Regions from separate parts of the Pseudomonas shirazica genome, predicted to be linked through region 3. Evidence: riboswitches for the same ligand, from Rfam matches in the RefSeq annotation. Region 3 holds a riboswitch; each other region holds the start of a gene.

Region 1 (4,341 bases), 530 kb from region 3:
GGCAGCCATTCGAGGTTGCCGTGCTTGCCGACATGGATCACCGCGTCGGCGGCAAAGGCATGGCGCAGCCAGAAGTGAAATGCCAGGTAGCCGTGGGGTGGTACCAGGTCCGGGTCGTGGTACACCGCGCTGGGGTCCACCTGGTAACCGCGCGCCGGCTGGATGCCGACAAAGGTCAAGCCAAAGCGCAGGCCGGCCACCATCAGCCGGCCACTGCGGTACATCGGGTCCTGCTGCGGCGGCCCCCAGCGTTCCAGCACGGCCTGGCGGTTTGCCTCTGGCAGGCGCTCGAAGGCGGCCTGGTAGTCGGCCAGGCTCAGGCTCTGCGCGCAGGGGCGCAGGTCCAGCTGGTCGAGGTCGTTGGTCACGCCACCGAGCAACTGATGGATCAGCTGCGTGCCGCTGCCCGGCAAGTCGGCCAGCGGATAGCCTTCGGCCTGCAGGGCCTTGAGTATGTTCAGCGCGGCCGCTGGCGTGTCCAGGCCAACGCCATTGCCAATACGGCCGTCCCGAGTCGGATAGTTGGCCAGCACCAGGGCTACGCGCTTCTGCGCATTCGGCAGGCGCGCCAGCTCGACCCAGCGGCGGGCCAGTTCGGCGACAAAGTCCATGCGCTCGGGGTGGGCGCGGTAGCAGACCACATCGGACTGGCTGCGTTCGCTGCGCCAGGCCATGTCTTTGAAACTGACCGGGCGGGTGATGATGCGCCCGTCCAGTTCGGGCAGGGCAATGTGCATGGCCAGGTCACGCGCCCCCAGGCCCTGCTCGCTGGCTTCCCAGCCAGGCTGGTTGTCTTGTGCGCAGATGGCCTGCAGTACCGGAATGTCACGACGGAACGGGCGCAGGTTGGGGCGCTCGGGGCTGGACAGGGCAAAGCCGGTGGTGTTGACCAGCACTTCGGCCCCCGCCTCGTCCAGCCAGGCTTCGACCTGCTCCAGGCAGGCACTTTCCTTGAGGCTGGCCACGGCGATCGGCAATGGGTTGAGCCCGGCCGCCTGCAGGCGCTGGCAGAACACATCGATGAACGCGGTATTGGCCGCCTGCAGGTGCGAGCGGTAGAACAACAGTGGCGCCACCGGCTGCTCGGGGTGCCACTGCGGGTACCAATCCTCCAGCGTGGCGCTGCCCTTGGCCGGGTGATACACGGCAGTGCGCGGCAGCGGCTGCGGCTCGTCCCAGGCATAGTCGCGGCCCAGCCACTGGCTGGCCAGGCAGTTGAACAGGTTGATGGCGTTGGCCTTGCCGCCCTGGCGCAAGTAGTGCCAAAGGCGTTCGGCCTGCTCGCCGCTGACACTGCCCAGGCTGGTCAGCTCCGGGTCCGGGCGGTCGTCACCCGGCACCAGGATCAGCTGCACGCCACGGCCGGCCAGCTCGACCAACTGCTCGACGCCATAGCGCCAGTAGCCGACACCACCGTGCAGCGACACCAGGATGACCTTGGCATGGCGCAGCACCTGGTCGACGTACAGGTCGACCGAGGCATGGTTCTGTACCTGCATCGGGTTGGCCAGGCGCAGGCTGGGGTAATCCTCGGGCAATTGCTCGGCGGTATCGGCGAGCAATGCCAGGTGCGAATCGCCGCTGCAGAGAATCACCAGCTCGGCGGGCGTCTGGCCGAGGTCGGCAATGCTGTCATCCGGCACGAAGCCGCCGGGCTGGGTCCGCAGCAGGTGCATGGGTCAGGCGCCCAGTGCCTGGCGTAGGCGCGCTTCCAGCTGGGCGGCGTCAAGGTCCTGGCCAATCAGCACCAGGCGGGTGATGCGCGGCTCGTCGGCGCGCCAGGCGCGGTCGAAGTGCTTGTCGAAACGGGTACCCACGCCTTGCACCAGCAGGCGCATCGGTTTGCCCGGGATGGCAGCGAAGCCTTTGGCGCGCAGGATGCCGAACTCCACCACCAGCTGGGTCAGGGCATCGAGCAGCAGGCTTTCGTCGGCTTCGGGCAGGTCGATGGAGATGGAGTCGAAGGCGTCGTGGTCATGATCGTCATGGTCATCACCGTCATGGTGGGAATCATGGTGGGTACGGCGACCATCGATGTGCGCCTCGGACTCGGCGCCCACACCCAGCAGCACCTCCAGCGGCAGCTTGCCGCTGCTGGCCTCGACAACCTTGACCGCCGGAGGCAGTTCTTCGGCCACCTCGGTGCGGACCTTGGCCAGGCCTGCAGCGTCGATCAGGTCGGCCTTGTTCAGCACCACCAGGTCGGCGCTGGCCAACTGGTCGGCGAACAGTTCGTGCAGTGGCGACTCGTGGTCCAGGTTGGGGTCGAGCTTGCGCTGGGCATCGACCTGGTCCGGGTAGGCGGCGAAGGTGCCGGCGGCCACCGCAGGGCTGTCGACCACCGTGATCACCGCGTCGACGGTGCAGGCATTGCGGATTTCTGGCCACTGGAAGGCTTGCACCAGCGGTTTGGGCAGGGCCAGGCCGCTGGTTTCGATGAGGATATGGTCCAGGTCGCCACGGCGTGCCACCAACTCGCGCATCACCGGGAAGAACTCTTCCTGCACGGTGCAGCACAGGCAGCCGTTGGCCAGCTCGTAGACGCGGCCGGTGGCTTCTTCTTCGGTGCAACCGATGCTGCACTGCTTGAGGATTTCGCCGTCGATGCCCAGCTCGCCGAACTCGTTGACGATTACCGCAATGCGGCGGCCCTGGGCGTTGTCGAGCATGTGGCGCAGCAAGGTAGTCTTGCCCGAGCCGAGGAAGCCGGTGACGATGGTGACGGGGAGCTTGGCCAGTGTTTTCATGTCGCATTGCCCTTGGCAGATTGGCGCGGGCATGCAGGACGACAGCCGCAGGCCAGGCCGGCCGGGCTTGTTCGCCACCGGATCACCCCGCCCGGTTGAAAGTCGAAAACGTGACGAGGCAGGTCTCCTGGCTCGCACCGTTCCATGTGCCCGCTGGTGCAGCAGGCTGGCGGGATGACGCCTTCCCGCGCGCGAGCGCAGTGGCTGTGTCGATCCGTTGTCGGTGCTTACAGTTGCGGGGGCAGCCGCGGCTTGTACCGCGTTCCCGTCTTAGCTTCGGCCTGGCCGAAGAACCTCGAAGTGGCAAGGCTACGCAGTGGCTGGCGGGTGGTCAACCATTGGCTCGCCTCGATTCTTGTAGCGCCTGTGAGATCGAGCGCCGCGCGGGCGGCGCTTCGCAGCACAAGGCTGCTCCTACATCTGTTTCGGGCCAATTATTCCTGAGGCAAAGGCGCGCGGCCCCTTGGTGTCCACCTCGATATCGTGCCGGACAAACAAGGCGGTCGCGCGCATTGGTACAGGCGTTACTGGCCCGAAACAAATGTAGGAGCAGCCTTGTGCTGCGAAGCGCCGCGCGGGCGGCGCTCGATCTCACAGGCCCTGAAAATGTTGTGGCGAGCACCTCGCAGCCCCACTGCAATACCTGCGCCGTGCCGCAATAAATGCATTGCAGGCTATCAATTCGTGACTGGCCGTTCCCGATCTGCCACGGATGTATTATGGTGGCGTGGTGCGCATATAACAGCAGCCCGAGCAATCGGGCACTTGCAAGACAATGAGGGTGTCATGAGCAACGAAAGCATTAATTGGGACAAGCTGGGTTTCGACTACATCAAGACCGACAAACGCTACCTGTCCGTATGGCGCAATGGCGAGTGGGACAAGGGCACCCTGACCGAAGACAACGTACTGCACATCAGTGAAGGCTCCACTGCCCTGCACTACGGCCAGCAGTGCTTCGAGGGCCTCAAGGCCTACCGTTGCAAGGACGGTTCGATCAACCTGTTCCGCCCGGACCAGAATGCCGCCCGCATGCAGCGCAGCTGCGCCCGCCTGCTGATGCCGCAGGTGCCGACCGATGTGTTCATCGAGGCGTGCAAGCAAGTGGTCAAGGCCAACGAGAAGTTCGTGCCACCGCATGGTAAAGGCGCCCTCTACCTGCGCCCGTTCGTGATCGGCACCGGTGACAACATTGGCGTGCGCACCGCCCCCGAGTTCATCTTCTCGATCTTCGCCATCCCGGTTGGCTCGTACTTCAAGGGCGGCATGAAGCCGCACAACTTCCAGATCTCCAGCTTCGACCGCGCAGCCCCGCAAGGCACTGGCGCGGCCAAGGTCGGTGGCAACTACGCCGCCAGCCTGCAGCCGGGTGCAGAAGCGAAGAAAGCCAACTTCGCCGACGCCATCTACCTCGACCCGCTGACCCACACCAAGATCGAGGAAGTCGGTTCGGCCAACTTCTTCGGCATCACCGCCAACAACGAGTTCGTCACCCCGAAATCGGCTTCGGTGCTGCCGGGCATCACCCGCCTGTCGCTGATGGAACTGGCGCAATCGCGCCTGGGCCTGACCGTGATCGAAGGCGATGTGGAAA
Region 2 (4,341 bases), 940 kb from region 3:
GCCGGCCAGGCCTTGAACACCTCGCCCAGGCCCAGGCCGACAGCCAGCACCATCACCATGAAACCGACACTGATGCCCAGGGCGTGCGGGATCGAGCGACGCACACCGAAATTCACCCCGGAGGCAAGCAGCATGGTGTTGTTGGGGCCGGGAGTGATGGAAGACACGAAGGCGAACAGCACGAAGGCGGTCAGCAGGTCGGCAGAGGCAAGCATGGCAGGCAATCCACTTTTTTTATGGGTGCTGTCACACTAACGGAGTCGCCCTCCTCTGCGACCGGTACAGTTTAACGAAATTGTGTAGATACACATCGCTGTACCGCTACCATCAGATCAAGGAAGCCGTCCCATGAGCCTCACCATCCGTCCTGCCGTTCGCGCCGACGCCGAGCAGATACTTGCCTTCATCACCGAGCTGGCAGAGTACGAACGCGCCCGCCACGAGGTGATCGCGAGCGTTGCCGATATCGAGCACAGCCTTTTTGGCGAGGGCAGCACCGTGCATAGCCTGATGTGCGAGCGCGATGGCCGGGCAATCGGCTTTGCCGTGTATTTCTATAGCTACTCGACCTGGCTCGGGCGCAACGGCATCTACCTGGAAGACCTGTACATAACGCCCGAGCAGCGCGGCGACGGTGCCGGGCGGCAATTGCTGCGGCACATCGCCCGCGAGGCGGTGGCGAAGAATTGCGGACGGCTGGAATGGAGCGTTCTGGACTGGAACAAGCCGGCTATCGGCTTCTATCAGAAGCTGGGGGCCGAAGCGCAGGATGAGTGGGTGCGCTACCGGCTGGACGGGGACAAGCTTGCGGCGTTTGCCCGGGGCTGACCGGGTGGATGCTCACGGCATAGACCACTACAGGCCGAACCGGCTTACATGAGGGCTTGAGTGCGCATGCCTTGAGCTTTTCAGCGCCTGGGAGATCGAGCGCCGCCCGCGCGGCGCTTCGCGGCACAAGGCCGCTCCTACATCTGTTTCGGGCCAGTTACTCCTGTGAGTTCACCTCTGTCCGTCTTGTTTGTTCCATTCGATATCGAGGGGCGCACGACTGCTCCTCATCAATCTTCAGCCAAGCACCAAGGCTGCAACCCACCTGGCACGGGAGTAATTGGCCGGAAACAGATGTAGGAGCGGCCTTGTGCCGCGAAGCGCCGCGCGGGCGGCGCTCGATCTCCCAGGCACTGCAAAACCAAAGCCCTATCATCAGGGCAATTGACGCCAGCCCCGCCCCATGGTCTCCTTATGCCTCGCGTTCAGGTGCCCCCGATGGGGGTGAAACGGGAAACCGGTGCGTCACAGGCCCTCCAGCAGGGCCGGACAAGGCCGGTGCTGCCCCCGCAACGGTAAGCGAGCGAAGCGTCTGTACCACTGTGCCTGATCCCCGGCATGGGAAGGTGACGCTTTCCAGGAGCCTGGCTCCTCCTCGCAAGCCCGGAGACCGGCCTGGCGTTCATGAACACCCCGCGGTGGGCGGGCGCTGTTGCATTCCCCTGGGCTGCCACGCTCGGGGCTGCCGCGCTTGCCCGTTGCCCACAAAAAGCAGAGGAACGCGTCATGCCCGTCACCAGCGCCAAGCAACACAGCATTACCACCCCCGTCACCCTCAGCCAGCGTGTCGTCATCGCCATCGGCGCCAGCCTGCTGGGCCTGTGCCTGGTGTACTTCGCCGGCTTTTCGCACATCGAGGCCGTGCACAACGCCGCCCACGACACCCGCCACAGCGCCGCATTCCCCTGCCACTGAGTACAACCCGATGATCACACGCATTGCCCGCACCGCGGGCTTCAGCGGGTTGCTGGCGGCCTTGCTGCTGACCTTGCTGCAGAGCTTTTGGGTCGCCCCGCTGATTCTCGAGGCAGAAACCTACGAATCCTCGGCCCCCGTCGCCGAGCACGAGCATGCCGGCGAAGTGGCAGCGCATGAACACAGCGCCGAGGCCTGGGCACCTGAAGACGGCTGGCAGCGAGTGCTGTCCACCACCGGCGGCAACCTGGTGGTCGCGGTCGGCTTCGCCCTGATTCTCACCGCCCTGTACAGCCTGCGTGAACCCAAGCGAGCCGGCACCGGCGCACTCTGGGGCCTGGCCGGCTTCGCCGTGTTCTGCCTGGCCCCGACCCTGGGCCTGCCGCCGGAACTGCCAGGTACTGCCGCAGCCGACCTGGGGCAACGCCAGGCCTGGTGGATCGGCACCGCCAGTGCCACCGCGCTGGGCCTGGCCCTGTTGGTGTTCGCTCGCCACTGGTTGCTGAAGGCGCTGGGCGCTGTGCTGCTGGTCATTCCCCATGTGATCGGTGCGCCGCAACCCGAGGTGCACGAGAGCCTGGCCCCCGCCGCCTTGGAAACCCAGTTCAAAGTGGCCTCCTGGCTGACCAACGCCGCATTCTGGCTGGCCCTGGGCCTGATCAGCGCCTGGCTGTTCCGGCGCTCCAGCCAGGCCTGATGCCTGCCTTCTACGCCGGCTTCGGCTGTCGTCGGGGTTGCCCGGCGGATACGCTGGAAATCTTGCTGCGCCAGGCCCTGGCCACCCAGGGCCTGGCGTTGGCCGACCTGCAAGGCATCGCCAGCATCAGCCTGAAGGCCGACGAGCCCGGCTTGCAGCAACTGTCCGAACGCCTCGGCCTGCCTTTGGTGTTGTACGATACCGCGCAGTTGCAACCCTACGAACTCCAGCTCAGCCACCGCTCCGCCGCTGCCCATGCCCACTGTGGCTGCTGGGGCGTGGCGGAGAGTGCGGCACTGGCCCTGGCCAGCCAGCGGCTCGGCACGGCCAGGTTGCTGCTGACGCGCCAGGTACTGGGCCCGGCTACTCTCGCCCTGGCCTGTTGAACGTTTCACCCCTCTTTCCTGCAAGGACTTACCATGACGGTCTACTTCATCGGCGCCGGCCCCGGCGACCCGGAACTGATCACGGTCAAGGGCCAACGGCTGATCCGCCAGTGCCCGGTGATCATCTATGCCGGCTCGCTGGTGCCGGCCGCCGTGCTCGAGGGCCACCAGGCCGAGACCGTGATCAACAGTGCCGAACTGCATTTGGAACAGATCATCGCCGCCATGCGCAGTGCGCATGAGCAAGGCCAGGATGTGGCTCGGGTACACAGTGGCGACCCCAGCCTGTACGGCGCCATCGGCGAGCAGATCCGCCATCTGCAAACGCTGGGCATCGATTACCAGATCATCCCCGGGGTCACCGCTACAGCGGCCAGCGCCGCCCTGCTCGGCTGCGAACTGACCCTGCCCCAGGTAGCGCAGACCGTTATCCTCACCCGCTATGGTGACAGCTCGCCGATGCCGCCCGGCGAGCAGCTGGGCGAGCTGGCGCGCCATGGCAGCACCCTGGCGATTCACCTGGGGGTCAAGCACCTGTCGCGTATCGTCGAAGAACTGCTGCCGCACTACGGCACGCACTGCCCGGTGGCGGTGGTGCATCGTGCCACCTGGCCGGACCAGGACTGGGTGCGCGGTACCCTCGGCGATATCGTGGAACGCGTCGCGGCCAAGGATTTCCGGCGCACGGCGCTGATCCTTGTGGGCCACGTGCTGGGCGACACACCGTTTGCCGAATCGGCCTTGTATCGCGCCGGGCACGCCCACCTGTATCGCCCTGGCGACTGAGCATTGCCAGGTTCGCCGCAGGCGTAGCAGACTCCGGTTTCCCGCCTGCAAACAGGAGTCATGCCCATGCTGGACCTACGCCCAAACTGCGAGTGCTGCGATACCGATCTGCCGGGTGACAGCCCCGATGCGCTGATCTGCTCCTTCGAATGCACCTTCTGCCGCACCTGCGCCGAAACCCGTTTCCAGGGCCGCTGCCCGAACTGCACCGGCCAGCTGGTGGCACGCCCGACACGGGTCGGCCAGGCACTGGCCAACAACCCCGCCTCAACCCAGCGCGTGAGCAAATCACACTCCGCCTGCGCATGACGACTACAAAAACAGGCATCGCCGCTTTGCCAGGGTGATGTCTTTCCCACTTTTTGTAGGACTTTTCAACAACAAGCACGTGGACTTTCAACACTTCTATACTCGGCATTACCAAATTTCGGGAATGGTCGTATCGTGCAGCGCTTCCGATAACCCCACTTGCAGACGTATTCCTGAGTGATCCAGGAAGCGGACCACATCCTGACAGGAGTTTTCTTCATGACTACCGTGCTGATCGTCGACGACCACCCCATCGTCCGGCTGTCCTTGCGCATGTTGCTCGAACGCGAGCGCTTCCGTGTTGTCGGCGAGGTCGGCAATGGCAGCGAGGTGGCGCAGGTGGCCCGCGACCTGCGACCGGATGTGGTAATTCTCGACATCGGCCTGCCCGGCCTGGATGGCATGGAAGTGATAAAGCGC
Region 3 (4,341 bases):
CCACGAGAAGCAACAGGCTGGCCAGCAGACGTCCGACGGCCTGGAGGCAACCCTGGAACTGGCGCTGGCGCACCAGTGGCAGGTGTCGGCCAACGCGGCGATCGTGCGCGCAAGGTACGACGACTTCGACGAAATGGTCGGCGGCGTGGCGCAGGATCGTGCGGGCAATCGCCCGGCCAATGTCCCGCGGCGTACCGCCAACCTGTGGCTGAGCAAAGGCTTCGGCCAGCGGCTGGAGGCCGGCATTGGCGCGCGTTATGTGGACGAGCGCTATGCCAATACCGCCAACACCCAGAGCGCCCCCGGCTACACCGTGGTCGATGCCGACATCGGCTGGCAGGTGTTGCCGGATGTACGGCTGGGGTTGCAGTTGAACAACCTGTTCGACCGTGAGTATGTGCAGTCGGCGTTCAGTGGCCAGCAGTGGCTGATGGGGATGCCACGGTCGTACTTTGCGACGGTGGATTACAGCTTCTGATCTGAACTGCCTGCACCGGCCTCTTCGCGGGCTTGCCCGCTCCCACAGGAGTACCGCTGCCCTCAGGCCCGATGAGAAACCTTTGTAGGAGCAGCCTTGTGCTGCGAAGAGGCCATAACTGCCACAGAAAAGCTTCTGTCATGCCGCCCCCTTCGCAGCACAAGGCTGCTCCTACAGGTCCGCTGGGTAGCCGCGAAGAGATCGCTCAACACAGAAACCACTACCCGACGCCGAACAAATAGTTATAAGATAACGTTTCAGTTGACATCCATTCCTATCAGCGACCTCCCATGACAAGCGCCAGCGCCAACCCCACCCTGGTCACCCAGCGCCTGCAGAGCATCGACGCCCTGCGCGGCCTGGTAATCCTGTTCATGCTCCTGGACCACGTTCGTGAAACCTTCTTCCTGCACCGCCAGGTCAGTGACCCGATGGCCATTGATACCACCGAGCCCACGCTGTTCTTCAGCCGCACCCTGGCCCACCTGTGCGCGCCGGTGTTCGTCTTGCTGACCGGCCTTTCAGCCTGGCTGTACGGCGAGAAACACCAGGGCCGCGGCGATGTCTCGGCGTTCCTGTTCAAGCGTGGTCTGTTCCTGGTGGTGCTGGAGTTCACCCTGGTCAACTTCGCCTGGACCTTCCAGCTGCCGCCCAGCGTCATCTACCTGCAAGTGATCTGGGCCATCGGCGTGAGCATGATCGCCCTGTCGTTGCTGGTGTGGTTGCCACGTGCCGCCCTGATCGCCGTGGGCGCAATCATCATCGCCGGCCACAACCTGCTCGATGGCCTGCACTTCGGCGTCGAATCCGCCCTGCACGTGCCATGGGCGATCCTGCATGACCGGGGCTGGCTGGAGTTCTCCGAAAACCTGCGCCTGCGCACCTCCTACCCGGTGCTGCCGTGGATCGGGGTCATCGCCCTGGGCTACGGCCTGGGCCCTTGGTTCGCCCGTGCCAGCGAGGCCGGCCAGCGTCAGCATCGCCTGCTGCTGGCCGGGCTGATCGCGCTGCTGGGCTTTGTCGTGCTGCGCCTGGTCAACGGCTACGGCGAGGCGCCGTGGAGCGTTTACCCGACCGTCACGCAAACCCTGATGAGCTTCTTCAACATCACCAAGTACCCGCCATCGCTGCTGTTCCTGGCCCTGACCCTGGGCTGTGGCCTGCTGTTGCTGCGCGCCTTCGAACGCGCCGGCCAGGCCCGCTGGATCAGTGCCCTGGCGGTGTTCGGCGCGGCACCGATGTTCTTCTACCTGCTGCACCTGTATGTGCTGAAGCTGCTGTACCTGGCCAGCGTGGCGCTGTTCGGCCGCAACCATGGTGACTACTTCGGCTTCGATGGCATCGCCGCGGTGTGGCTGGGGGCAGTGCTGCTGGCAGTTTCGCTGTACCTGCCGGTGCGCTGGTTCGCCCGCCTGAAGGCGCGGCGGCGCGACATCACCTGGCTGAAGTACTTCTGAAAAGCGTTTTCACCCGGCGGCACGATGGTCTACCATGCCGGCCGCCGGTTTCCACCACGGAATCAATAGGGAATCCCAGGCCCGCCAGTTCGGGCCAAACGGAACTGCCCCCGCAACTGTAGGTGCCGAGCCTGCTCCATCAATGCCACTGGGCCACGAACCCGGGAAGGCCGGAGCCAGGCCATGACGCACCAGTCAGGAGACCTGCCGGCCCACATTCACCAACCGGCGGGGTGTCCGGGATTGGCCATCAGTGTTGCCCCTGCCGCCAGCTGGGGCTCGGCGATGCCTGTCCGTGCGTTCCTCACCCGAACTGTCCGATAGGAGATCGCCCAGCATGCTGCCCCGTTTTGCCACCCTGCTCGCCGGCCTCGGCCTTACCGGCCTGGCCCAGGCTGCTGCCACCCACTACCCGCTGACGGTCGACAACTGCGGCAAGCCGCAAACCTTCGCCCAGGCGCCGCAACGCGCGGTCACCATTGGCCAGGCCAGTACCGAGATGCTCTACGCGCTGGGGCTGGGCGACAAACTGGCGGCCACCTCGCTGTGGTTCAACAATGTGCTGCCCGAGTACCAGGTGCAGAACGCCAAGGTGCCGCGCCTGGCCGACAACGAGCCCAGCTTCGAGGCGGTAGTGGGCAAGCGCCCGCAACTGGTGACGGTGCAGTTCGAATGGATGGTCGGTGCCCAGGGGGCGGTCGCCACCCGCGAACAGTTCGATGAACTGGGCATCCCCACCTACCTGCTGCCATCGGACTGCGAAGGCAAGGACAACCTGGTGGGTGCCGACGGTACTCGCCTGCAGGCGTTTCAGGTCGACACCCTCTACAAGAGCGTCAGCCAGCTGGCGGCAATCTTCGACGTGCAGGACCGTGGCACAGCCCTGAATGCCGAGCTCAGAGGCCGCCTGGACAGTGCCAAGGCGCAACTGGCCGACAAGGACCTGTCCGCCACCTCGGCGCTGTTCTGGTTCTCCAGCGCCGATCTGCACATCGACCCCTATGTGGCGGGCCGTCAGGGGGTCGCCGATTTCATGCTGCGCACCCTTGGCGTGCGCAACGTGGTCGAGTCCAGCGAAGAATGGCCGACCGTAGGCTGGGAAACCCTGGCCAAGGCCAACCCCACCTGGCTGATCATTGCCCGCATGGACCGCCGCCGCTACCCCGCCGACGACTACCAGAAGAAGCTGGCATTCCTGCGTAGCGACCCGGTAACGCGCAACATGGACGCGGTGAAGCACGACCGCATCATCATCCTCGACGCCGACGCCATGCAGGCCGGCATTCGCTTGTTCAGCGGCCTGCAGACGCTGGCCGCTGCCTTCGCCAGCGGCAAAGCAGCCCAGTAATGATGCGCCTGCTACCCTGCATCGCCGTTGCCCTGGCCGCCCTGTTGGCGGCCCTGCTGGCCGGCACCGCCATCGGCGAAACCAACCTGTCGCCCGGCGTGGTCGGCCAGGTACTGGCCAACCACCTGTGGCAGGCCGGCTACCCGGTCGACCCGATCGACGCCGGCATCGTCTGGAACTACCGCCTGCCCCGCACCCTGGTTGCCGCAGCCTGCGGCGCCGGCCTGGCCACCTGCGGCGTGATCCTCCAGGCACTGTTGCGCAACCCGTTGGCCGAGCCTTACCTGCTGGGCCTGTCTGCCGGCGCCTCGACCGGTGCGGTGCTGGTGGGCCTGCTGGGCTTCGGCAGCCTGGCGCTGAGCATGTCCGGCGGCGCGTTCATCGGTGCCCTGGCAGCGTTCGCTTTGGTTCTGATGCTGGCCCGGGCAGCCGGCCCCAGCAGCAACAATGCCCAGGTGATCCTTGCCGGGATCGCCGGCTCGCAACTGTTCAACGCCCTTACCGCCTTCCTCATCACCATGTCGGCCACCGCCGAGCAGGCGCGCGGCATCCTGTTCTGGCTGCTGGGTAACCTCAGTGGTGTACGTTGGCCTTCGGTGTGGCTGGCCGTGCCAGTTGTACTGTTTGGGCTGTTGGTGTGCCTGTGGCATCGCCGTGCCTTGGATGCCTTCACCTTCGGTGCCGACTCGGCGGCGTCGCTGGGCATCCCGGTGCGGCGTACCCAGTTGCTGCTGATCAGCTGCGCGGCGCTGGTGACCGCGGTGATGGTGTCCATCGTCGGCGCCATCGGTTTTGTCGGGCTGGTGATCCCCCATGCCCTGCGCCTGCTGCTCGGCCCCGGGCACAGCCGCCTGCTGCCCGCCAGCGCATTGGGCGGGGCACTGTTCCTGATTGCCGCCGACATCCTGTCGCGCATCTTGATCCCTGGCCAGGTGATCCCCGTGGGCGTAGTCACGGCGCTGCTCGGCGCACCGGTCTTCGCGCTGATCCTGGTCAGCCGCCGGGGGCGCCCATGACGGTCATGACGGCGCTACAGCTGGCCCCCTTGAGTTGCCAGC

The links. A riboswitch is a leader RNA that binds a small molecule or an ion and turns the genes downstream of it on or off. The one in region 3 is predicted to bind cobalamin.
Region 1: another riboswitch for cobalamin. It lies ahead of cobW (cobalamin biosynthesis protein CobW); the one in region 3 lies ahead of IMX18_RS14725 (ABC transporter substrate-binding protein).
Region 2: another riboswitch for cobalamin. It lies ahead of IMX18_RS10255 (CbtB domain-containing protein); the one in region 3 lies ahead of IMX18_RS14725 (ABC transporter substrate-binding protein).

What each region holds. Positions count from the first base shown of each region.
Region 1 is NZ_CP063456.1:2,656,545-2,660,885, forward strand. Features, by position in the region: gene cobN (cobaltochelatase subunit CobN) at 1-1,676, opposite strand, end outside; gene cobW (cobalamin biosynthesis protein CobW) at 1,680-2,747, opposite strand; cobalamin riboswitch at 2,848-3,060, opposite strand; gene IMX18_RS12065 (branched-chain amino acid aminotransferase) at 3,534-4,341, shown strand, end outside.
Region 2 is NZ_CP063456.1:2,247,182-2,251,522, reverse strand. Features, by position in the region: gene IMX18_RS10265 (LysE family translocator) at 1-215, opposite strand, end outside; gene IMX18_RS10260 (GNAT family N-acetyltransferase) at 349-828, shown strand; cobalamin riboswitch at 1,239-1,461, shown strand; gene IMX18_RS10255 (CbtB domain-containing protein) at 1,555-1,743, shown strand; gene IMX18_RS10250 (CbtA family protein) at 1,754-2,440, shown strand; gene IMX18_RS10245 (cobalamin biosynthesis protein) at 2,440-2,826, shown strand; gene cobM (precorrin-4 C(11)-methyltransferase) at 2,860-3,612, shown strand; gene IMX18_RS10235 (DUF1272 domain-containing protein) at 3,679-3,921, shown strand; gene IMX18_RS10230 (response regulator transcription factor) at 4,141-4,341, shown strand, end outside.
Region 3 is NZ_CP063456.1:3,183,430-3,187,770, forward strand. Features, by position in the region: gene IMX18_RS14715 (TonB-dependent receptor) at 1-478, shown strand, start outside; gene IMX18_RS14720 (acetyltransferase domain-containing protein) at 769-1,935, shown strand; cobalamin riboswitch at 1,964-2,161, shown strand; gene IMX18_RS14725 (ABC transporter substrate-binding protein) at 2,273-3,283, shown strand; gene IMX18_RS14730 (FecCD family ABC transporter permease) at 3,283-4,299, shown strand; gene IMX18_RS14735 (ABC transporter ATP-binding protein) at 4,296-4,341, shown strand, end outside.